4 regions of the Mycolicibacterium chitae genome follow, and region 1 is predicted to be linked to each of the others. Evidence: riboswitches for the same ligand, from Rfam matches in the RefSeq annotation. Region 1 holds a riboswitch; each other region holds the start of a gene.

The links. Region 1 has a riboswitch for cobalamin ahead of EL338_RS07490 (PPE domain-containing protein). Riboswitches for the same ligand answer to the same signal wherever they lie in the genome.
Region 2: linked by a shared signal. The riboswitch ahead of EL338_RS25035 (FecCD family ABC transporter permease) and the one ahead of EL338_RS07490 (PPE domain-containing protein) in region 1 are both predicted to bind cobalamin.
Region 3: linked by a shared signal. The riboswitch ahead of EL338_RS01915 (energy-coupling factor ABC transporter permease) and the one ahead of EL338_RS07490 (PPE domain-containing protein) in region 1 are both predicted to bind cobalamin.
Region 4: linked by a shared signal. The riboswitch ahead of metE (5-methyltetrahydropteroyltriglutamate--homocysteine S-methyltransferase) and the one ahead of EL338_RS07490 (PPE domain-containing protein) in region 1 are both predicted to bind cobalamin.

The regions. Positions count from the first base shown of each region.
Region 1 covers NZ_LR134355.1:1,547,255-1,552,672, reverse strand. Annotated here, with positions in the region: gene orn (oligoribonuclease) at 1-154, shown strand, start outside; tRNA gene EL338_RS07495 (tRNA-His) at 201-273, shown strand; gene EL338_RS07490 (PPE domain-containing protein) at 335-2,008, opposite strand; cobalamin riboswitch at 2,075-2,253, opposite strand; gene EL338_RS07485 (acyl-ACP desaturase) at 2,259-3,215, opposite strand; gene EL338_RS07480 (transporter substrate-binding domain-containing protein) at 3,327-4,475, opposite strand; gene EL338_RS07475 (L,D-transpeptidase) at 4,508-5,418, opposite strand, start outside.
Region 2 covers NZ_LR134355.1:5,259,688-5,265,105, forward strand. Annotated here, with positions in the region: gene EL338_RS25020 (cation-translocating P-type ATPase) at 1-383, opposite strand, end outside; gene EL338_RS25025 ((2Fe-2S)-binding protein) at 558-1,280, shown strand; gene EL338_RS25030 (phosphotransferase) at 1,341-2,366, opposite strand; cobalamin riboswitch at 2,488-2,672, shown strand; gene EL338_RS25035 (FecCD family ABC transporter permease) at 2,736-3,770, shown strand; gene EL338_RS25040 (ABC transporter ATP-binding protein) at 3,767-4,558, shown strand; gene EL338_RS25045 (ABC transporter substrate-binding protein) at 4,573-5,418, shown strand, end outside.
Region 3 covers NZ_LR134355.1:387,946-393,363, reverse strand. Annotated here, with positions in the region: gene EL338_RS01925 (ABC transporter ATP-binding protein) at 1-1,208, opposite strand, end outside; gene EL338_RS01920 (ECF transporter S component) at 1,205-1,804, opposite strand; TPP riboswitch at 1,799-1,910, opposite strand; cobalamin riboswitch at 1,956-2,157, shown strand; gene EL338_RS01915 (energy-coupling factor ABC transporter permease) at 2,193-2,882, shown strand; gene EL338_RS01910 (energy-coupling factor ABC transporter substrate-binding protein) at 2,879-3,217, shown strand; gene EL338_RS01905 (CbiQ family ECF transporter T component) at 3,228-3,968, shown strand; gene EL338_RS01900 (energy-coupling factor ABC transporter ATP-binding protein) at 3,965-4,750, shown strand; gene clpC1 (ATP-dependent protease ATP-binding subunit ClpC) at 4,835-5,418, opposite strand, start outside.
Region 4 covers NZ_LR134355.1:5,182,619-5,188,036, forward strand. Annotated here, with positions in the region: gene EL338_RS24640 (HpcH/HpaI aldolase/citrate lyase family protein) at 1-326, shown strand, start outside; gene metE (5-methyltetrahydropteroyltriglutamate--homocysteine S-methyltransferase) at 302-2,590, opposite strand; cobalamin riboswitch at 2,702-2,913, opposite strand; gene EL338_RS24650 (hypothetical protein) at 3,032-4,054, opposite strand; gene EL338_RS24655 (alpha/beta hydrolase) at 4,179-4,862, shown strand; gene EL338_RS24660 (DUF6364 family protein) at 4,907-5,146, opposite strand.

The sequences.
Region 1 (5,418 bases):
CGACATCCACGAGTCGATCCGCGAGTTGCAGTATTACCGCAGCACCGCGTTCGTTCCGCAGCCCGGGCCTTCTACCAGCGAGATCGCGGCCATCGCGGCCGAACTGGGCCCGCCGGCGGAAACCGATTCGGCTGCGACGGACTCGACCGGCTAAGATCGACCACGCTGCTCGAACGGGTTCGCCCGGCCGGACAGCAATGGTGGCTGTAGTTCAGTTGGTAGAGCACCAGGTTGTGATCCTGGATGTCGCGGGTTCGAGCCCCGTCAGCCACCCCGAGAGAAACACCGCCGCACCGGCGAACCCGGTGCGGCGGTGTTTTTGTTTTTGCCGACGTCAGTGGGCGCGCTCGTCGCCCCAGGTGCTGGGCAGCATCGGCGTGGCCACAGTGCCGTCGAACGCGTCGGTTTCCATCGCGGTCAGCCCGGCCGGCGGCGCGGCCGACGGGCGCGGCGCGGTGCCGCGCAGCCCCATCGTGCCCGCACCCCGCTCCGATGGAGTCGCCTCGGGTTCGAGGTCCATGTATTCGTAGCCGCGGCCCAACTGCTCGGCCTGGGTGCGACGGCGGCGCGCCCGCTGCTGGGTCTTCTCCTCCTCGACCGCGGGGGCGGCCGCGGGGTTCTCGGCGTCCTCGACTTCCGGGGCCCGACGACGGCTGCGGTTGCTCGCCGTCCGCTTCGCGTCGGCGGCCAACCCACCCACCAGGTAGCCGAAGGCGTCCATGTTGCCCAGCGTCGGCGGCGAACCGGTGGGCGGCGGCGGTCCCGGTGGCGGCGGGGCCGACGGTGCCGGGGCCGGTGCGGGGGCCGGCGCCGAGGCCGACGACGGCACCGGTGCGGGCGCCGGGGTCGGGGCCAGGGCCAGCGCCACGGGCGGGGGCGCGAGCGGCGCCATGGGGATCACGGGCAGCGCGTTCTGCAGTCCGGCCGCCAGCCCCGCCGCGCCCAGCATGCCCCCGGCCGCCAGCCCGGCGCCGGCGGTCACCGTGGCCAGCATCGGCAGCAACACCGGCAGGGCCACCAGGAGCACCGACTGCAGCGTGGTCTTCAGCAGCGCGATGGTGTCGGTGGTGATGGCCACGAACATCGCCCCCGCGCCGAACAGCAGCGTGTAGGCGATGGCCACCGGATTACCCGAGGCGAACGCGATCCCGATGTCGGCCAGGACGAAGCCGGCGGTCTGCGACAGGTAGAGGACGTACTGGCTGATGTCCATCGGATAGCCGAGCGCGAACGCCAGGTTGAACGGGTGGAAGAAGCTCAGCGGGTTACCGGTCCAGGGCAGGTAGGGGTCGATGCCCGCGAACAACTCCGCGATGAACGGGTGGTTGTTGAGTCCCTGGATCAGCGGATCCAGGACGTTGTTGTAGAAGTCGGTGTAGCCGATCTGGTCGAACCACTCCAGATAGTCATTCGTCTTGTCCGGTGGCGGTTCGGATTCCGCCGCCCGCGACGCGGTGGCCATCGACGGGGCCGCCAGGATCTGCGGGGCCGCAACGCTTTCCGGCGCGGCCGCCAAGCTGGTGGTCGTCACACCGTCGTAGGTACTCATCACCGCGGCGGCCTGCGCCCACATTCGGGCGTAGTCGGCCTCGTTGACCGCGATCGGGATGGTGTTGACGCCGAAGAAGTTGGTACTCACCAGGACCGCGCGGGTGGCGTGGTTGGCCGCGAGTTCCGCCAGCGTGGGCATCGCGGCCAGCGCACCCGTATAGGCGGCCGCGGCCGTCTCGTGCTGGGCGGCCCGCAGCGCGCTGCCGGAACTCTGCTGGGTCAGCCAAGTCAAGTACGGGGTGTGGGCCGCGACATAAGCTGCGGCACTGGGCCCCTCCCACGCACCGGCGTTCACGCTGCCCAACAGCGCCGTGAGTTCGGCGGCGGCCTCGGCGTACTCGGCGCCCAGGGTGGTCCAGGCGCCCGCGGCGGCCAGCAACGGTCCGGGCCCCGGCCCGGACGAGAGCAGACCCGACCAGACCTCCGGCGGTGCGGCCATGTATATCGGCGCGGTCATCGGCGCGCGCCCTATGCGAAAGACACTGTCGTACATCGGCTTTCTCGGGGTACACCGCCCCGGGTAGCAGGATGCAATGACGCGAGTGTCCTGGCTCTCGGATCACCGCTCGCCTCGCCTTCCAGCCTTGCAGCCGTGGCGGTTGAGGTTCGCTCCCCGATGACAGTGGCGGGACCGCGCCGGATTCACACCGGCTTCCTACGTCGTCATCACCTATCGGGTGGATTATGACATGGCGGGCGCGGCCGGCTCAGACCGCCTGCGCTTCGGCCTTCTTGGCTTCCCGGGCCAGCAGTCGGTCGCGTTGTTCCTCGAACTTGATCACCTGGCGGCCAAGGCCTTCCAGGAACTCCGCGAGCTGTTCGCGGCGTTGTTCGCCCTGGCTGGTGAAGTCGTCGCGTTCGAAGATCCGCCACTTGCGCAGCACCGGTTTGACGACCTCGTCGAGGTGCTGGCGCGGGTCGTAGATGCCGTGCTTGGCCATCAGGACGCCGTTGCGGCGGAAGTTGGGCATGCCCTGGCCGGGCATGCGGAAGTTCTCCACGACGCTGGCGACGGCTTCCAGGGCCTGATCGGGTGCCAGGTCGATCGCCGCGCCGCACATGTTCCGGTAGAACATCATGTGCAGGTTCTCGTCGGCGGCCACGCGTTGCAGCATCCGGTCGGCCACCGGGTCGTTGCAGACCTTGCCGGTGTTGCGGTGGCTGACGCGGGTGGCCAGTTCCTGGAAGGTGACGTACGCGATCGACAGCAGGAAGTCGGTTTTGTGTTGCTCCTCTTCCTCCTCGGTGGGCCCGAAGCCGTTGGTCACGTGTTCCATGCGGGCCTGTTCGAGCGCCACCGGGTCGACGCCGCGGGCCACCAGCAGGTAGTCGCGGATGACGATGCCGTGCCGGTTCTCCTCGGCCGTCCACCGCCCCACCCAGGTGCCCCAGGCGCCGTCCATCGAGAAGTACGCGCCGGCCTGGCGGTGATAGGACGGCAGGTTGTCCTCGGTGAGCAGATTGGTGATCATCGCGGCCTTGGCCACCGCGCTGAGCTGGGAATTCTCCTCGGCCCAGTCCTGGCCGCCGAGCATGGCGAAGTCACGGCCCCGGTCCCAGGGCACATAGTCGTGCGGATTCCAGTCCGTGGTCACCGACAGGTGCCGGTTGAGATTGCGCTCAGCAATCGGTTCCAGCTCGGCGATGATCGCCGAATCGGACATTTTCCTGACCATAAGACCGTTTCCTTGCGTAGATGCCGGGCTCAGCGTAGCTTGCGCCAGCTAATTCGGTGTCGAACCCGACCAAAGGCTGTACCGCTCGACGAGAATGGTTCAGTTCGTGTCGCCGGCGGTGGTGTTGACGTTGTCGCCGAACCATTTCTCTTTGATCAGGTTGTAGGTGCCGTCCTCGCGCATGCGGAACAGCGTTTGGTTGATCGGCTTGCGCAGCGGGCTGTCGACGTCGACGACGAAGCCCTGATCCTCTTCCTGGAACATCGGTCCCGCCGTCACGGCGACGCCCTCGCCGCGGTGAGCGACGTAGTAACGCAACACCGGCGCATCGAATACCACCGCGTCGTACCCACCTTCGCGCAGCAGGTGATAGGAGTCCTCGATGGTCGGTGTCTCGGTGGCGTCGACGCCGAGGTTGCGCAGGAAGGCTGCCGCCGTGGTGTCGGCGACCGTGGCGACGGACTTCTCGTAGAGGTCGGCCGGGCCGGTGATCTTCGCGTCCAGCTTGGCGACGGTCAAGGTGGCGCTGAGGTTGGCCGAATAGAACGCCACGAACACGATCGCCGCGAAGCCCCACAGGATCGCCAGGACCTGGGTGAGGGCACGGGTCGCCGTGGTGTTCGCCGAGCCGACCAGCGAGCCGATCCCCCAGCCGAACGACTGGACAATGCCCGGATAGTACGACCGCGACACGACGGGTTTGTCGCTGCGGCGCTCGATGAACCAAAAGACGTGCGCCGGAATGATACTGACGACCACCGCCGCGCTCAGCCAGATCAGCATCGTCCGGGAGAACAACAGGTCCAGGAAACCACCGAGGCCCGGAACCGACGGGCGGGTGTCGTGCACGGGAACGATGATCTGCAGTCCCGCATCCAGGGTGGGCTGGGTGAAGTCGAAGTGTTGTTCGCGATCGGCGGTCAGCGAGATCGCGCCCACCGCGACATCGGCGCGGTCCTCGGCCACCGCGGCCAGCTGCCCCCGGACGTTGTCGGTGCGCAGGTACTCGGTGGTCCAGTCCAGCCGCTTGGCGATCTCGTTCCACAGATCGACGCTGAACCCGGTGAGCTCCCCGGAGCTGGTCTCCACGACGAAGGGTTCCAGGGGGTGCACCGCGACGCTGACCGCATCCGGTTCAGGCTCCGGTTCCGCGGCGGCCGTCGGCATCAGCGCGGGCGCCATCCCGAGCACGACCGTCAACAGGAACGCGACGATCGCGCCGACGTGCCGCGAACCCAACGGGCTCACCTCTTCTTTCCCCACTCCGCCGACGCAGGGCGTCAGGTGCTGGAGTTACCCGCCTGCCACTGTTTCCACGGAATGTTCCAGTCGCCCAGGCCATCGGTGCCCGGCAACGTCGACCCTACGGTGTTGACCACGTCGACGATGTCGCCACGCTTGACGTTGTTGTAGAACCACTGCGCGTTGCTGGTGCTGACGTTGATGCAGCCGTGGCTGACGTTGTCGTAGCCCTGGCTGCCCACCGACCACGGCGCGCCGTGGACATAGATTCCGCTGTAGGACATCTGCGTCGCGAAGTCGACCTCGGTGCGATAGCCGTTGGGCGAATTCACCGGCACGCCATAGGTGGACGAATCCATCACCAGGTGCTCGTAGCGGTCACCGACGATATAGGTGCCGTTGGGCGTGGGGGTGCTGTTCTTGCCCATCGAGATCGGCATGGTCTTGACCACCTCACCGTTGACCCGCACGGTCAAGGTCTTGGTGGCGTCGTCGGCCGTCGCGATCACCTCGTCGCCGATGGTGAACTTGGTACTGGCGTTGCCCTGGCCGAACAGACCGTCACCGAGATCCACCCCGTAGGTGTTGACCTCGACCTCGACGGTGGTGCCGGGCTTCCAGTATTCGGCCGGGCGCCAACGGACTTCGCGATTGTTCAGCCAGTAGAACGCGCCCTGAACGGCAGGCTCGGCGGTCACCTTGATGGCTCGTTCGGCGGCCACCCGGTTGGGAATGTTCTCGTCGAATCGGATCGCGATGGGTTGGCCGACGCCGACGGTCTGACCGTCGTTGGGCATCAGGTACGGCATGGTCTGATTGGCCGGCGAGTGCGTCTCGAAGGTCATCTGCCGGGTGGTGACGCCGCCGAGGCCCAGCGAGCGGGCGTTGACCGTGTAGGTCTTGTTGAAGCCCAGCGGCTCGGCGGTCTCCCAGGTCAGACCGTCGTCGC
Region 2 (5,418 bases), 1.7 Mb from region 1:
CCGGACTCGACGGTGACGACGACCCGCGACATCGAACGGTTCAGCACCGCGTCGCTGACGCCGGGGACCGCCCGCACGGCGGCCAGCACTTTGTCCGCGACCGCATCGGCATCCGTACCACCGAGTCCGCGTACCTCGATCCAGCGGCGGGCACCGCGGCGGCTGGTGCGACGTGCCGGGGGGCCGCCCGCGGCCTCGAGGGCCATGTTTGTCGCGGCTCGCGCCAACGTACCCGCTGACGTGGCGACACCGTCGACCACGCCGCCGGCGGTATCCGCGACTGCCCGGGTGGCACCGAGAGCGGCATCGCCGGTCAACAACGCGGTGCCGGCCACGACCTGAACGGCGCGAAACGCTGTCCCGAAAAGACCCACGTCAATCATCCCCGCAGCGATGCCGCTGCGGCGCCAACGACCCGCCGAGTTCGTGACGCGCCATCAAGTCACCTGTCATCTCTGTCCAGCACCAACCTTCGCACAACGCCGTTGGGTACCCACTCTGGCCCAGGATCAACGCGGTTGCACGTCGAGCCGCAGTCTTCGGTAGGTTCGACGCCGATGCCCGACACCGACTTTGAGCTCGCCCACGCACCGGTGGCCGATCCCGAGGCCGTGCGCGCGGCGGTGCAGGACGCCGTCAGGTTCGGGCCGTACTTCGGCTGGCACGTCGGCCCCGTCACGACGGTGCTGTCCCGCCGGGAGTTGCACGAGCCGACGCAGCTGCGATCGCTGCTGGACGCGGTCGGCGTCAGCGTCGGCTCCGACGAGGGGCGCGTGGTGGCCTCGACCCTGCATTACGGCTTCGCGGCCCGCTGCTGGTCGCTGACGCTGGGCGTGTGGCAGCGCGGCGGGGTGGTGCTCGACCTGGACGGCCTGGGCTACGTCGTGAACCCGTCGGGCTCAGTGGATTTGACCCTCAACGACTTTCGCGGCTGGGACGGCAGCGCGCTGAGCGCCTCCGAGGTGGCCGACGTCATGGCCGCGACGGTGATCGCCGATCAGTTCGAGGGGTTCCACACGGCGCTGCGCGCGGTGGCGCGGGTGGCCGACGGATTGCTGTGGGGCAACGCGGCCTCGGCGCTGTCGTCGGGTGCGCGCCGGATCGCCGCGGGCCGCTCCGATGACCGGGTCACGCCGGTGGCGACCGCGCTGCTGGCCCGGCACCCGCTGGCCGGCAAGATGACCGCCGCCGCGACGGGCCCGTGGCGCCGGAACACCTGCTGCCTGTGGTACCGCACCCGGGACCACACCAAGTGCGGCGACTGCCCGCTGGTCGACTGAGCGCCTGGTCGCCGAGGGTTCGGGTGTTGCACGCGTTTCGCGGGTAGCCCCGCGAACAACTCAGCCCTCGGCGATCTCGGCGATGGCCGCCGCAGAATCCAAGTCGCCGAACGCGATTGCGTACCGCTGGGCCAGCGCGACGGCCACCTCGGCGCGCTGCCACATGCCGCCGTCGGCGCTGGCGGTGACCAACCACAGCGCCAGGCCGTGGGCCACCGATGCGCGGTAACGCAACCAGATCTCGTCGGCCGACGGCAACTCGTCGCCCGGCAGGCCCAGCGCACCGCGGTACTCGTCGAGCAGGGGCCGTTCGTGCGCGCGGCGGTCCTCGGTGGTGACCGCGCCCTGCAGGAAGTAGCCGACGTCCAGCGACCAGTTGCCGCGTCGCGCCATCTGCCAGTCGAGGAAGCCGACCTCGCCGGCGGGCGTGAGGTAGGTGTTGCCGATGTGGGCATCCCCGTGCAGCAGGGTCTGTGGCGAGGTGGTCAGCGTCCCGATGTAGGGCTTCCAGATCGACTCGACGAGTTGGTCGATGCTCAACTCCAGCACCGCGCGTGGTGTCTCGTCGGCGTCGAGGCGTTCCAGCGCCGAGGGCAGCGGCGCGTACTGCAGACCGTCGAACGCCACGAACGGTTCGAGCCAGCCCAACTCGGGATGGCCCAGGACGCGCCGGCCCCAGAAGCGTCCGTGCAGGCGGCCCAGCGCCCGCATTCCGGTGGCGGCCTGCTCCACCGACAGCGGCCGCAGCGAATCCCGGGGGTCGGCGCCGCGCGCGGACAGGTCCTCCATCACCAGGCAGAAGTCGTAGGCGTCCTCGTCGGCGATCGCGGCGTAGACCAGCGGGTGCTCGAGCGGGAGTTCCACGCCGGAACTGAACAGCCGCGGTTCGTGGAACATGCCGCTGGTCATCCGGATCAGATCCTTGTGGGCGGGGTCGGCGGCCTTGACGAACACCGTCGCCGGCCCCTCGCCCGTCGTATATGTCAGCCCCAGGCGGGCGCGCCGGTTGGTGCCGTCGTCGCGCAGTTCGACGCGCACCTTGTCGACGACGGCGTCGGGGTGGCGCTGCGCCAACGCGGCGGTCATCCACTCGGGGGTGATCTCGTCCAGGTTCGCGGGCACGGTCAGGGACAAGGTTCACTCCTCGGTAGTTACGACACGGTTCGTGTTTGTAACGGTCCGACAGTACCGAACTCGCGCATTGGTAGCCTCACCGGCAGAGAACGGTCGCATCCGCCTGATAGCGGGTGTCAGGGAACCCGGTGTGAATCCGGGACTGGCGCGCAGCGGTATGGGAGACGGGCTCGACACTGGCCACTGGGAGCAATTCCGGGAAGGCGTCGAGTTCGAACGATCCCGAGTCCGAAGACCTGCCGATCTCGCTGAGTCCACCGAGTAACTCGCGCACAGTTACCCAGACTTCAAAGGCAAGACGTGCAGAAGACGGCTGTTCCGATGACACGACGGCTCCGCGCCGGCCCGCTGACCGCGCTGCTGGCCGTCCTCACGGCCGTGAGCATTCTGTTGTCGGTGGCCTTCGGGGCCGAACACATCCCGATCGGTGACGTCTGGCGCACCATCGTCGGGCGGCTCGGCGGCGACGTCGCGGACGCGGCGTACGACGTGATCATCTGGGATCTGCGGCTGCCCCGCTCGGTGCTCGCCGCGGTCGTGGGTGCCGGCCTGGCGCTGGCGGGGGCGCTGATGCAGGCGCTGGTCCGCAACCCGCTGGCCGAGCCCTACCTGCTCGGGGTGTCCGCCGGGGCGGCGGTCGGCGCGACGGCCGTGATGACCCTCGGCGCGCTGGCCGGCCTGGGGGTGTGGGCGCTGTCGGGCGGCGCGCTGCTGGGCGCGCTGGTCGCCACCGTCACGGTGTACACGGTGGCCCGTGCCCAGGGTGGGCTGACGGCGCTGCGGTTGATCCTCTCGGGGGTGGTGCTGTCCTCGGCGTTCATGGCGCTGTCGTCGCTGCTGGTGTTCACCGCCGGTGACCCGCACGCCGCCGAGGGCGTGATGTTCTGGATGCTGGGCAGCGTCGCCGGCGCGACGTGGGCGAAGGTGCCGCTGGCCGGCGCGGTCGTGGTGATCACGCTGGCGGCGATGCTCGCGATCCACTCCTGGCTCGACGCCTACGCCGCCGGGTCCGACACCGCCACCTCGCTGGGCGTCCCGGTGCGCGGCCTGCGCACCACGCTGTTCGTCATCCAGGGCGTGCTGGTGGGGGTGCTGGTCGCCGTGTCCGGGGGCATCGGGTTCGTGGGGCTGATCGTCCCGCACGCGGCGCGCCTGGTGGTCGGCGCCACGCATCGGGCGATGCTGCCGGTCGCGGTGTGCGGCGGGGCGTTGTTCCTGGTGTGGGTCGACGTGATCTCGCGGGTCGCCGCCGCCCCGCGCGAGATGCCGCTGGGCATCCTCACCGGGCTGATCGGCGCACCCATCTTCCTGTTCCTGATGGGCCGGCGGCGCTACGAGTTCGGGAACAGCTCATGAGCGCTTCGGCGACGGTACGCGCGCAGGGTCTGCGGTGTTGCCGCGGCACCCGGACCATCGTCGCCGGGGTCGAACTGGACGTCCCGGCCGGGACGCGACTGGCCGTCGTCGGCCCCAACGGCGCCGGCAAGAGCACCCTGCTGCGCGCGCTGGCCGGCCTCGACGCCCCGGCCGACGGTGCGATCCGGGTCGACGGTGACGATCTGCGCCGGCTGTCCGCGCGGCGCCGGGCGCTGACGATCGCGTTCGTCGGCCAGGAGGAGCGGCCGTCCGGCGAGCTGACGGTCGCCGAGGCGGTCGGCCTGGGCCGGACCCCGTATCGGCAGCCGTGGTCGGTGGCCGCCGCCGAGGATCGCGGCATCATCGACGACGCGCTGGGCGCAGTTGGCCTGGGCGGCTGGGGAAATCGGCCCTGCACTCAGCTGTCCGGCGGCGAGCGGCATCGCGTGGTGCTGGCCCGGGCCCTGGCCCAGCAGACCGCGGTGCTGGTTCTCGATGAACCCACCAACCACCTCGACGCCGCCTGGCGGCTGCGCCTCATGCAGGTCCTCGACCAGCTGGAATGCACCGTGATTGCGGCCATGCACGACCTGGACCTGGTCCTGCGACACTTCGACGCGGTCGCCGTCGTCGCCGACGGCGGGATCCTGGCGCACGGCCCGCCCACCGAGGTGCTCGATGCCAGCCTGCTCCGGAAGGTCTTCGAGGTCGCCGGGGACGTCGTCCCGCATCCGGCCACCGGCCTGCCCTATCTCCTGCTCACCCACGTCGACCCGGCGTCCAACTGATCGAAGGTAATCTGATGAAGTTCATTGCCGCTCTGGCCATTCCGGTACTGGCGGGCGGACTGACCGCCTGCGGTTCGGTCTCCGACGACGTGGCGGTCGACACGGTGACGGTCACCAATTGCGGCGCGGAGGTGACGTACGGCCAACCGCTCGAGCGGTTGTTCGTCAACGACGGCGGGATGATCGCGATCGCCCTGGCCGCCGGGGCCCGCGAGCAGATGACCGCGGTGAGTTCCATGGCCCGCGACGTCGACGTCCTTCGGCTGGTGTACGGCGAACAGGTCGACACCCTGAACGAGGTCGCACCCGCCCAGCCGTCACTGGAGAACATCGTCGGCGCCCGGCCGCAGGTGCTCTACGCCGGCTACAACTACGGCATGGGCGAGGCCCGCGGGATCACCCCGGAGATACTGGCGCAGCACGGGATCGACGTCTATCAGCTCTCGGAGGCGTGCCGGCCCGTCGAGGGCGAACGCGTCCGCGGCACCATGGATCCCTGGGTCGCCCTCGACACCGACCTGCGCAACATCGGGACCATCACCGGCAACGCCGATATCGGCGCGCGGGCCGCCGACGAGGTCGCCGAGCGGCTCGAAACCCTGCGCGCCGCACCGCAACCCGAGCAGACGCCGACGGTGTTCGTGTTCGACAGCGGCACCGACACCATCTTCTCGTCCGGGGCCTTCGGCGGGCCGCAGGGCATCATCGACGCGGCCGGGGCGCGCAACGCGACCGAGGACGTGCAGGACACCTGGACCACCGTCAGCTGGGAACGCATCAGCATCGCCGACCCCGACGTCATCGCGTTCGTCGACTATCCGGGCCAGTCCGTCGAGGAGAAGATCGCCGCGCTGCGCGGC
Region 3 (5,418 bases), 1.2 Mb from region 1:
GACAGCGTGTAGGGATTCGCCTCGGCCAGGCCCGTCAGGCGCAGGCGTTCCAGCAGCCCGTCGCACAGCTCGGCGATCGTGGCCTCGTCGCGGCCGAGCGCCCTTGGCCCGCAGGCCAATTCGTCGCGCACACTGCCGGTGAGGAACTGGTGCTCGGGATTCTGGAAGACGCTGCCGATGCGGGTGAGCAGCTCGCGGGAGCGCCAGGCGATGGGCGCGCGGCGGTCCGCGGCGGGCGCGAACCCGGCCGCGGCCTCGAGCCGGCCCGCCCGCGGCGGAAGCAGCCCGCCCAACGTCAACGCCAGCGCGGACTTGCCCGACCCGTTCGGGCCGGACACGACCGTGGTTGCGCCGCCGAGGATCTCGACGTCGCCGATGTCCGTGCGACGCCCCGACGGATAGCCGACCGACAGGCCGTGCGAACGCAGCAACGCCGCACCGCGGACGCCGCCGCGGGGCGGGCGGGGCGGTTCGACGCCCGGCACCCAGACCCCGGCGCGGGTCAGCCGCTCGCCCTCGGTGTCGATGACGTCGGCCGGCGCGCCGTCGGCGAGGATCGCCCCGGCCTCGCCCAACACGATCAGCCGGTCCACCACCGGCAGCCACACCTCGGTGCGATGCTCGACGACCACCAGCGTCGCACCCGTGCGTTCGACGGCCGCGGCCACGGCGTCGCGGACCTCGAGCACACCGGCCGGGTCGAGATTGGCGGTCGGCTCGTCCAGCAGGAGCAGACCGGGATTCATCGCGAGCACGCCGGCCAACGCGAGGCGCTGCTGCTGCCCACCGGAGAGCCGGGCGGTGTCCCGGTGCAGCGGCAGCGACAGGCCGACGGCGTCCAGCGCGCGTCGCACCCGCGGCCAGATGGCCCGCCGCTCGACGGTGAAGTTCTCCATCCCGAACGCGACGTCGTCGCCGACGCGGGACAGGATCACCTGCGAGTCGGGGTTCTGCAGCACCATGCCGATCCGGCTGCGCCGCTCGCCCGGCGGCGCGCCGTCCACCAGCAACCGGCCGGACTCGTCGCCCTCCTCGCTGCCGCCGAGCAGCCCCGCAAGCCCTTGCAGCAGAGTCGATTTCCCCGATCCGCTGGCGCCCAGCAGCAGGACCCGCTCCCCCGCGGCGATGTCGAGGTCCAGATCGCTGATGGCGTGCCGGGCGCGACCGGCGTGCCGCCACGACCAGCCCCGGGCGCTGGCCCCGATCACCGCGCGGGGTCGCCGGCCGACCAGGCCCGGCCCGAGGCGAACCGCGACAGCGCCCCGGTCTTGGCCAGCCCGCGGACCGCGAACCAGGACAGCGCCCCGGCGAGCAGCGCCCCGGAGACGATCCCGGCGGCGGTGTAGGTGACGGCGAAGGCCGTCGCGGCCCCCGGATACCAGAGCACCAGATCGTTGATCGCCATCGCCAGCCCGGCGGTCGCGCCGGCGAGTACCGCGACCGGCAGGTTCCACACCCGGTAGAAGAACAGCGCGAACACCAACTCCGCGCCCAGGCCCTGGATCAGGCCGGATTCGAGCGTCAGCACGCCCCACTGGTTGCCGACCAACGCCGACACCGTGGCCGCGACCAGTTCGCCGTAGAGCGCCGCGCCGGGTTTGCGGATCACCATCGCGACCAGCACCCCGGCGAACAGCCAACCGCCGCCGGCCAGCGCCTGCAGACCGGGCAGCAGCGCGCTGAGCGGGGCGGTCAGGGGATTCGAGGCGATGTTCCACAGGACGAACACCAGACCCGCGGCGACCGCGAGCACGCTGGCCACGACGATGTCGACCACCCGCCAGCGGTACACCCGTTCGGCCATGGCTTTCACACTCCCTACGCCGGCATTACCCGGACAGGTACATACGGTCGACGGCCCTCAGCCGTCCTCTCAGCGCACTGCCGCGTGCACTCCCGTGTGGGTTTATCTGCACCAAGGTAGCGCAGTCGCACTGCGGGCAAGCACCGCGGCGGTATGCTCCGTGGGCTGCGGTGAACGGGAACTCGGTGCGAATCCGAGGCGGCCCTCGCCACTGTGAGCGGGAAGACGGTTTCCCCCATGCCACTGCTCGGGCCTCGTGCGCGGGTGGGAAGGCGGACGCCGCCGGTCCGGACCAGTTGATCTGGCCCGGGAGACCCGTGAGCCAGGAGACCGACCACAGCACCAACATCGATGCCCACGAGGTGCTGGGCGGAAAGGCACTACAACCATGCACATTGCAGAGGGCTTTCTGCCCCCGGTGCACGCGGTGGCCTGGACCATCGCGGCCGCGCCGTTCGTCGTCTACGGCGCCAGACAGGTGGTCGTGACGGTGCGGAAGCATCCGTCGGCGGGGCCGTTGCTGGCCGCGGTCGGCGCGTTCTCGTTCGTCATGTCGGCGATCAAGCTTCCCTCGGTGACCGGTTCCAGCTCCCATCCCACCGGGACGGGGCTGGGCACCGCGATCTTCCGGCCACCGGTGATGGCGTTCCTGGGGACGATCGTGCTGCTGTTCCAGGCGCTGCTGCTGGCGCACGGCGGCATCACGACGCTGGGGGCCAACGCCTTCTCGATGGCGATCGCCGGGCCGTGGGCCGGGTTCGCGGTGTTCTTCGCGCTGCGCAAGGCCGGGGTCGGCCTGCTGCCGGCCGTGTTCGCCCTGGCGTTCGTCGCCGACCTGGTCACCTACATCGTCACAAGTGTGCAGCTGGCGCTGGCCTTCCCGGCCGCCGAGGGCGGCATCGCGGAGAGCTTCGCCGAGTTCCTGGCCGTCTTCGCCGTCACGCAGGTGCCGCTGGCCATCGTCGAGGGGCTGATCACCGTCGTCGTGGTCCGCGTGCTCATCCAGGTCGCCTCCTCGGAGCTGGTGAACCTGGGCTTCCTGAACCGCAGCACCGAGCGCGAGGAGGTCCAGTCATGAGCACCGGTTCCAACGGACGTTCCATGGCCCCGATGGTTATCGCCCTGCTGGGGCTGGCCATCGTGATCGCCGTCGGCTCCCTGCTCTTCGGCTACTCCCGCGACGCCGAGGCCGAGTTCGGTGGCGCCGACGGCCAGGCCGAGGAAGTGATCACCGAGATCCACGAGGACTACGAGCCCTGGTTCTCCCCGCTGGTCGGCGAGCTGCCCGGCGAGGTCGAGTCCGGACTGTTCGCGCTGCAGGCCGGGCTGGGCGGCATCGTGCTCGGCGGCGCCATCGGCTGGTACGCCGGACGCCAGCGCGGCCGCAAGGAAACGCAACCCACGACCGGGTGACCACCGCGTCGTGAACCCGCTCGAGATCAGCGCCGCCCAGAACCGGTGGTCGACCGACCCCGCCCTGGAGAAGGTGTGTCTGTACGGCGGGCTGCTCCTGTGCGCGATGGTGCTGCCGCCGCGCACCGGGGCGCCCCTGGTGCTGGTCGTCACCGCGGTCGCGACGATCGCGCTGGCCCGGGTCCGGGCGCGGCTGTTCTTCCTCGCGCTGTTGGGGCCGGCGGTGTTCATCGCGATCGGTTCGGTGCCGATCGCGGTGAGCCTGCGCGGCGGGCCGCACCTGGAACCCGGCGGGGTCGACCTGGCCGTGGACACCGCGCTGCGGTCGGTCGCGGCGTCGGCGGCGACCATCGGCCTGGCCGTGACGACCCTGATGGCCGATCTGCTGGACCTGGCGCGGCGCGCGGGCGTGCCGGCGGCGCTGTGCCATGTCGCCGATCTGACGTATCGCCTGGTCGGCATCCTGGTGCGCTCGGCCATGACGGCCCGGGAGGCGGTCGGGCTGCGGCTGGGCCTGCGGGACGCCCGCGGCGCCATCGCGGTGGTGGGCGCCCAGTCGGCGCTGATCTTCGTGCGCGCCACCGGGCGGGCCCGGGCCATGTCGGAGGCCATGTCGCTGCGCGCCGAACCCGGGATGACCGCGGTGCTCACCGAGGACCGGCCGGTGCGCCCGGCCCGGCTGGCGGTGACCGCCGCGGTGCTCGGAATGGTCGCGGCGGTGTCGGTGCTGAGCTGGCGGTGGCTGCGGTGACGGCCGGGGTCCTGGCGCTGCGCGACGTCGGGTTCGCCTATCCGCGCGGGCCGCGGGTCCTGGACGGGGTCAGCCTCGCGCTGGGGCCGGGCGAGCGGATCGCGCTGCTGGGCGCCAACGGCTCCGGCAAGACGACGTTGCTGCGGCTCCTGGTCGGCCTGGCCACGCCGACGACGGGCAGCCTGCTGCTCGACGGCGCCGCGGTGGGCACCTCCCGGGCCGAGCGGACCCGGCTGCGCACCCGGGTGCAGATGGTGCTGCAGGAACCCGACGACCAGATCGTCGGTGCGACGGTGCGCGCCGACGTCTCGTTCGGGCCGGCCAACCTCGGTCTCGACCGGTCCGAGGTGGTGGCCCGGGTCGACGAGGCGATGGCCGCCCTCGGCATCGCCGACCTCGCCGACCGCACGCCCAATCACCTGTCCTTCGGTCAGCGCAAGCGCGTGTCCATCGCCGGCGCGGTGGCCATGCGGCCGCGGGTGCTGCTGCTCGACGAGGCCACCGCCGGCCTCGACCCGCGCGCCGTCGAGGAACTGCTGGCCACGCTCAGCGCGCTGGCCGAGGCGGGCACCGCGGTGGTGCTGGCCACCCACGACGTCGACGTCGCCTGGACGTGGTCGCACGAGAGCCTCGTGCTCGGCGGCGGCACGGTGCGCCGCGGCGGTACCCACGAGTTGCTCGCCGACGACGACGTGCTCGCCGGGGCCCGGCTCACCGTCCCGTGGGGTGCGGCGGTGTCGCGGGCGTTGAACCGGATCGTGCTGCGGCCCGACGAGGTGTGAATGCACTGCCGTCGTGCGCAACCGGGCCATGCACGACGGGCGGTCACCCCTTCAGGAGTGACCGCCCGTTGTGGCGTGTATCGGCTACTCGGCCGCGGTGGCCGCGAGGTCGGCTTCCTCGCCGCTCTTGGCCGCCTTGGGGGCCCCGGAGAACGTGAACCGCGCGTCCTCGCCGGCACCCTCGCCGTCCCAGTTCTCGACGTCGACGGTGATGAGCTGCCCCGGTCCGATCTCGTCGAACAGGATCTTCTCGCTCAGCGCGTCCTCGATCTCGCGCTGGATCGTGCGGCGCAGCGGCCGTGCGCCCAGCACCGGGTCGAATCCGCGCTTGGCCAGCAGGGCCTTGGCGCGGTCGGTGAGGACCATCTCCATGTCCTTGGTCTTCAGCTGGTTGCCGACCCGACCGATCATCAGGTCCACCATCTTGATGATCTCGTCCTGCGTGAGCTGGTGGAACACGATGATGTCGTCGATGCGGTTGAGGAACTCCGGCCGGAAGTGCTTCTTGAGCTCGTCGTTGACCTTGAGCTTCATCCGCTCGTAGTTGTTCTCGCCGCCGCCCTGGGTGAAGCCCAGCCCGACCGCCTTGGAGATATCGGAGGTGCCCAGGTTCGAGGTGAAGATCAGCACGGTGTTCTTGAAGTCGACCGTGCGGCCCTGACCGTCGG
Region 4 (5,418 bases), 1.8 Mb from region 1:
ATGCCATCGACTCGCCCTACCCGGATTACGCCGACGTGGCCGGATACGAGGCCGAGGCACGCCGATCCTCGCTCTACGGCTACACCGGCAAGTGGGCCATCCATCCCAGCCAGGTACCGATCGCCAACGAGGTCTTCGCACCGACGCCCGAGGAGATTGCGTTGGCGCAACGCAACATCGAGGCCTACCGCGCGGCCGAGGCCGCGGGGCGCGGCGCCACCGGCGTCGACGGCGTGCTGGTGGATGCCGCGCACGTCAAGAAGGCCGAAGAAGTCCTGGCCCGTGCCGCGCTGATCGATGGTCAGCTGGTCCCGGTCGACGGATAGCGTTGGGCGCGGACAGCCTTGGCAGCGGCCACCATGTTGCGCAGGGAGGCGGTCACCTCGTCGGTCTTACGGGTTTTCAAACCGCAGTCAGGGTTGACCCAGAGCCGCTCGGCCGGAACGGCTTCGAGGGCCTCCCGTAAAGAAGCCACCATCTCCTCGGTGGACGGCACTCGCGGCGAGTGAATGTCGTACACACCAGGGCCCACGCCGTTGGTGAAACCGACGGCGTTCAGATCGCCGAGCACCTCCATGTGCGAGCGTGCGGCCTCGATCGACGTCACGTCGGCGTCCAGATCGGCGATCGCCCCGATCACCTCGCCGAACTCCGAATAGCACAGGTGGGTGTGGATCTGGATGGTGTCATCGACGCCGGAGGTCGACAGCCGGAACGCTGCCACCGCCCACGCCAGGTACTCCTGCTGGTCCTTGCCGCGCAACGGCAACAACTCCCGTAACGCCGGCTCGTCGACCTGGATGATGGACACCCCGGCGGCCTGCAGATCGACGGTCTCGTCCCGGATCGCCAGGGCAATCTGGTTGGCGCTGTCTGCCAACGGCTGATCATCGCGCACGAAGGACCAGGCCAATATGGTCACCGGACCGGTGAGCATCCCCTTGACCGGCTTGTCCGTCAGCGACTGCGCATAGGTGATCCACTCGACCGTCATCGGCTCCGGGCGCACCACATCGCCATACAGGATCGGTGGCCGCACACAACGGGATCCGTAGGACTGCACCCATCCGTTCTGGGTGGCGACGAACCCGTCGAGTTTCTCGGCGAAGTACTGCACCATGTCATTGCGTTCGGGCTCGCCGTGCACCAGCACGTCCAGCCCGAGGTCTTCTTGCAGCCGAACGACGTCGGCGATCTCCGAGCGCATCTGCTGCTCGTAGCCGGTCTGATCGATCTCCCCGGCCCGCAACGCCGCACGCGCCTTACGGATTGCGATGGTTTGCGGATACGAGCCGATCGTGGTGGTGGGCAGCAGCGGCAGTCCCAGCCGCGCGTTCTGCGCCGCGCGCCGTTGGTCGGCCGGGCCGCGCTGGGCACCGGTGGCCAGCACCGACGTCAGCCGCGCCCGGGTCGCGCCGACGTGCAACCGCGGATCCGCGGCCCGGTTGGCCCCCGCCGCGTTGGAGGCCTCTATCTCGGCGGCGACGGCGTCGCGGCCCTTGCGCAGCGCCACCGCCAGGGTCGCGACCTCGAACACCTTCTCGTCGCCGAAGGCGAGCCAGGTGCGCAGGGTGTCGTCCAGATCATCCTCGGCATCCAGCGAGTAGGGCACGTGCAGGGTCGAACACGATGTCGAAACCGCGAGTGAACCAACAGATCCCGACAACGAGTCCAAGGTATCCAGCGCCGATGCCAGGTCGGTGCGCCAGATGTTGCGTCCGTCGACCACACCGGCAACGACCAGCTTGTCGGCCAGTTCGGGCACCGCGGCCACCGCCTGCACCCCGCCGGCGACCAGGTCGACGCCGATCGCCTCGATCGGGCTGCGCGCCAACGCTGCCAGCGCGCCGTTCAGCGCACCGAAGTAGGTTGCGACCAGGATGTCCGGGCGTCGAGGGGCCGCCGCAAGCTCGGTGTACACCCGGTGCGCGAGCTTGGCCGCGTTGTCGAGTTCATCGGTGACCAGTACCGGCTCGTCCAGCTGGACCCACTCCGCGCCCGCGTCGGCGAGCTGGGCCAGCAGTTGCACATAGAGCGGCAGCAGCTCATCGATGCGTTCGATCGGGGCGGCGGCGCCGTCCACGGCTTTGCTCAGCGCGAGGAAGGTCAGCGGTCCGATCACGACCGGCCTGGCCGGCACCCCGAGCTCACGCGCCTCGGCAAGTTCGGCCAGCACCTTCTCCGGATGCAGCGAGAACGTGGTGTCCGGGCCGATCTCGGGGACGATGTAGTGGTAGTTGGTGTCGAACCATTTGGTCATCTCCAGCGGGGCGACCTCGGCGGTGCCTCGCGCCGCCGCGAAGTAGCGGTCCAGTTCGTCGTCGATCCCCTGCACGCGCGGCGGCAGTGCGCCCAGCAGCACGGCGGTATCGAGCATCTGGTCGTAGTAGGAGAACGTGTTCACCGGCACGGAATCCAATCCGGACCGGGTCAGCGACGTCAGCGTCTGGCGACGCAACTCGGCGGCGACCTCCTCGAGTCGGGCGCGCTCGACCCGGCCGGCCCAGTAGCCCTCGGCGGCGCGCTTGAGTTCCCGATTCGGCCCGATGCGGGGTGCACCCAGAATGGTCGCGGTGAATGGTGTTGCCATGGAACGTCCTTCGGTACGACGGAAAGCACATCGCCCATGGACGGGTAACGAGAGCAACCAGCAGCCCTCGGCCATCCGCCCATTCCTCGAGGCGATGCACCGTCGGACGCGGCGCGTCCGACACAGCTGGCAGGTCTTCGGACTCGCAGGCGCGCACCGTGGTCGGTGCTCCTAATGGCCGTCGCTTCCCGGTAGCTATGCGCTGCTACCAGTGCTGATGACGGCGGTCGTTCCTGCATACCGCTGCGGGACAGTCCCGGATTCTCACCGGGTTCCCTCTATCGGTCCACCCGGGTGGGTGAACCGGTCGATGCCTTCCGTGCGGATGCACGAAAGGCAAACCAGCTGCACCCGGCATCTTAGCTCTTAGCCCCTTCGCCGGGGCCCGCCGGCCCAGGCTGCGATACCGCAGCGCCGCTGCTCCTCCCAGCGTTCCGGGTTCTAGTCGCGGGGCCGGGCCCGGGTTCCCTCGGTGCGCGCCCGGTTCCAGCTGCGCTGGATGACTTCCATTGTGGCCCAGGTTTTCACCGGCGTGGGCCCGCCGCGTTCCTGCACGGTGCCGTGCAGCCAGGCGATCCCCAGGGCCGCGGCACACGCCGCTGCGTTGTGGGTGCCCTCGAAATCGAAGGTGCGCCCGCCGAACGACAACGTCGCCCGGTGCGGCAGCGACACCCCGTCCCGGGTCTGCCAGGCCACCTGAGAATCGACGTCCTCGTTGGCCGCGATCACCGCCGGCTCCCCCTGCCGGTGGTAGGTGGCCGTCGCGTAACCGCCGGCGCCCAGCATCGCGTTGCCGGTCTCCCAGTGGCCGTCATCGAACAATGCGCCCCACACGAACCAATAATGCTCGAGCTGCGCGATTTTCGAAACGTGGGCGCTGAGCCCGGGCAGACAGTACATCCGGTCGAGACCGCCGTAGCCCCCGACGACGGGCGAGCCCTCGATGGTCCCGGTCACGGTGCAACCAGAGCTCGTGTAGCCGACGTCATCGGGCGGCCCGGGAACGCTGATCCGGGTCACGTTGGACGGCAACGGCGTCAGGGTGACGTCGATGACGTCGTCCTCCTTCCACACGTACCGCGAGGGCCCGAGCGAGACGGTCATCGCGTGTTTGGCCGCCATAGTGACGTTGCCCGACAAGACCGTGTGTTCCCCGTCGACCTTGGTCCACACGATCGGACCCCAGTACAGGTCCTGCTCGCCGGGCACGCGGACCGTCCTCGGATACGCCCACAGATCCGGCGGGCACTCGTGCAGGGTGAAGTCGAACGCCGCGCTGGCCGACAAGGTCCGCACCAATTGGTAGCGCTTGCCGTTGGCGGTGTCCGCCATGGCCCACAGGAACATCAGGTCGTTGTGCAGGCCGGCGAACTGCGCATCCCGGGTGGAATGGTCCTGGTCGGCGGCGTCGGACAGGGTCACCGTCGGAACGATCCCAGCGGTGGCGATATCGAACTTCGGCACGGTTGCCCCTTCTCGCGACACAAGCTGTGCAGGCAGCATCACTGTAGCCGTTACTGTTGGCCTTTAAGTAGGAACGGTGCGACTGACCCGGTGTGCCCGGGCGCTTTGTGGGCACACTGCATCCATGGAGACTCACGAGTACGCCCCCGGCCGCAGCGTCGACGTGTTCGGCGACCCCGCCCATCCCACGGTGCTGCTGTGGCACGGCACGCAGACCGACGCCCGACACACCGTCGGTTCGCTGGCCGAACTGCTCGCCGGCCACGATCTGCGGGTGGTGGTGCCCGATTGGAACTCGCACGCCGACGATCACGGTCGCTCCGATCTGCTGGCCTCGGTGCGGTTCGCCCGGGCCGGAACGGCCCAACCGCTGGCCGTGATCGGGTGGTCCCTGGGGGCGGTGGCCGCGGCGGGTCTCGCGATCGGGGCCGCCCAGTACGACGTGAGCGTGCGCCACGTCGTCGGCCTGGGTGGCGCCTTCATGGTGCGCGATCCGCTGACCGGCGAGATGCTCGGGCCGCGACTGTCCGCCGACCAGCGGCGCGCGCCGTTCACGCTGCTACACGGCGCGGGCGATGACGTGGTGCCGCTACAGGCCAGTCGGGACTTCGCCGTCGAACTCGAGCGGGCCGGTTGGCCGGTCCGGGTCATCGAACTGGACGCCGATCACGGCAATATCGCAGGGGCGCAGTACAACTCAGCCGAAGACCGCTACGAGCCGAGTGCCGATCCCAACACCCGGCAGGTGGTCACCGAAGTGGCGGAACGCGTCGCCGAGGCGCTGGCAAATCCACCCAAACCCAGGTGACCATCGTCGGATACGACCGGGACCATCAAGCAGGACGTTCGTAGTCAGAGCTCGTGCAGTTCATGACCAGACCACGTAATTGGCCCCACTCGCAGGCCAATTCCCTGATCCATCAACCGGCGCTCCGCGTCCCACACCTCGTCGTAATCGCGCCCGTCGCCGTCGAATTGCTGCAACAAGCGAGCCACGAGGCTTGACACCGTCATGTCGCGTTCCGCCGCCAGCACCTTCGCGCGGCGAATCAACTCCTCGGGCATCGACAGGGTGATGCTCTTCGTCGACATGGGCTTCAGTGTAGGACTGAGGCAAGGTTGGAGGGCGGCCGACAAAGCTCTGTTCGACCGCTCTCTAGCCCCACTTGAGCGTGATCGCCGGGTTGGGGCGGTCTCTGGGCGGCCCCTCGATCAAATGCCGTCACCTCCGGGTGACGGTCATCCACAGGGATTGACTGGCGTGCGTCCGCACCCATCCCAGGCTGTGCACAACTGTCAAACACCGGGTGACGGGTTTCAATCGAAGAGCCGCGTGGAGAGCGGCGAACCCTGGTGGAAGATGG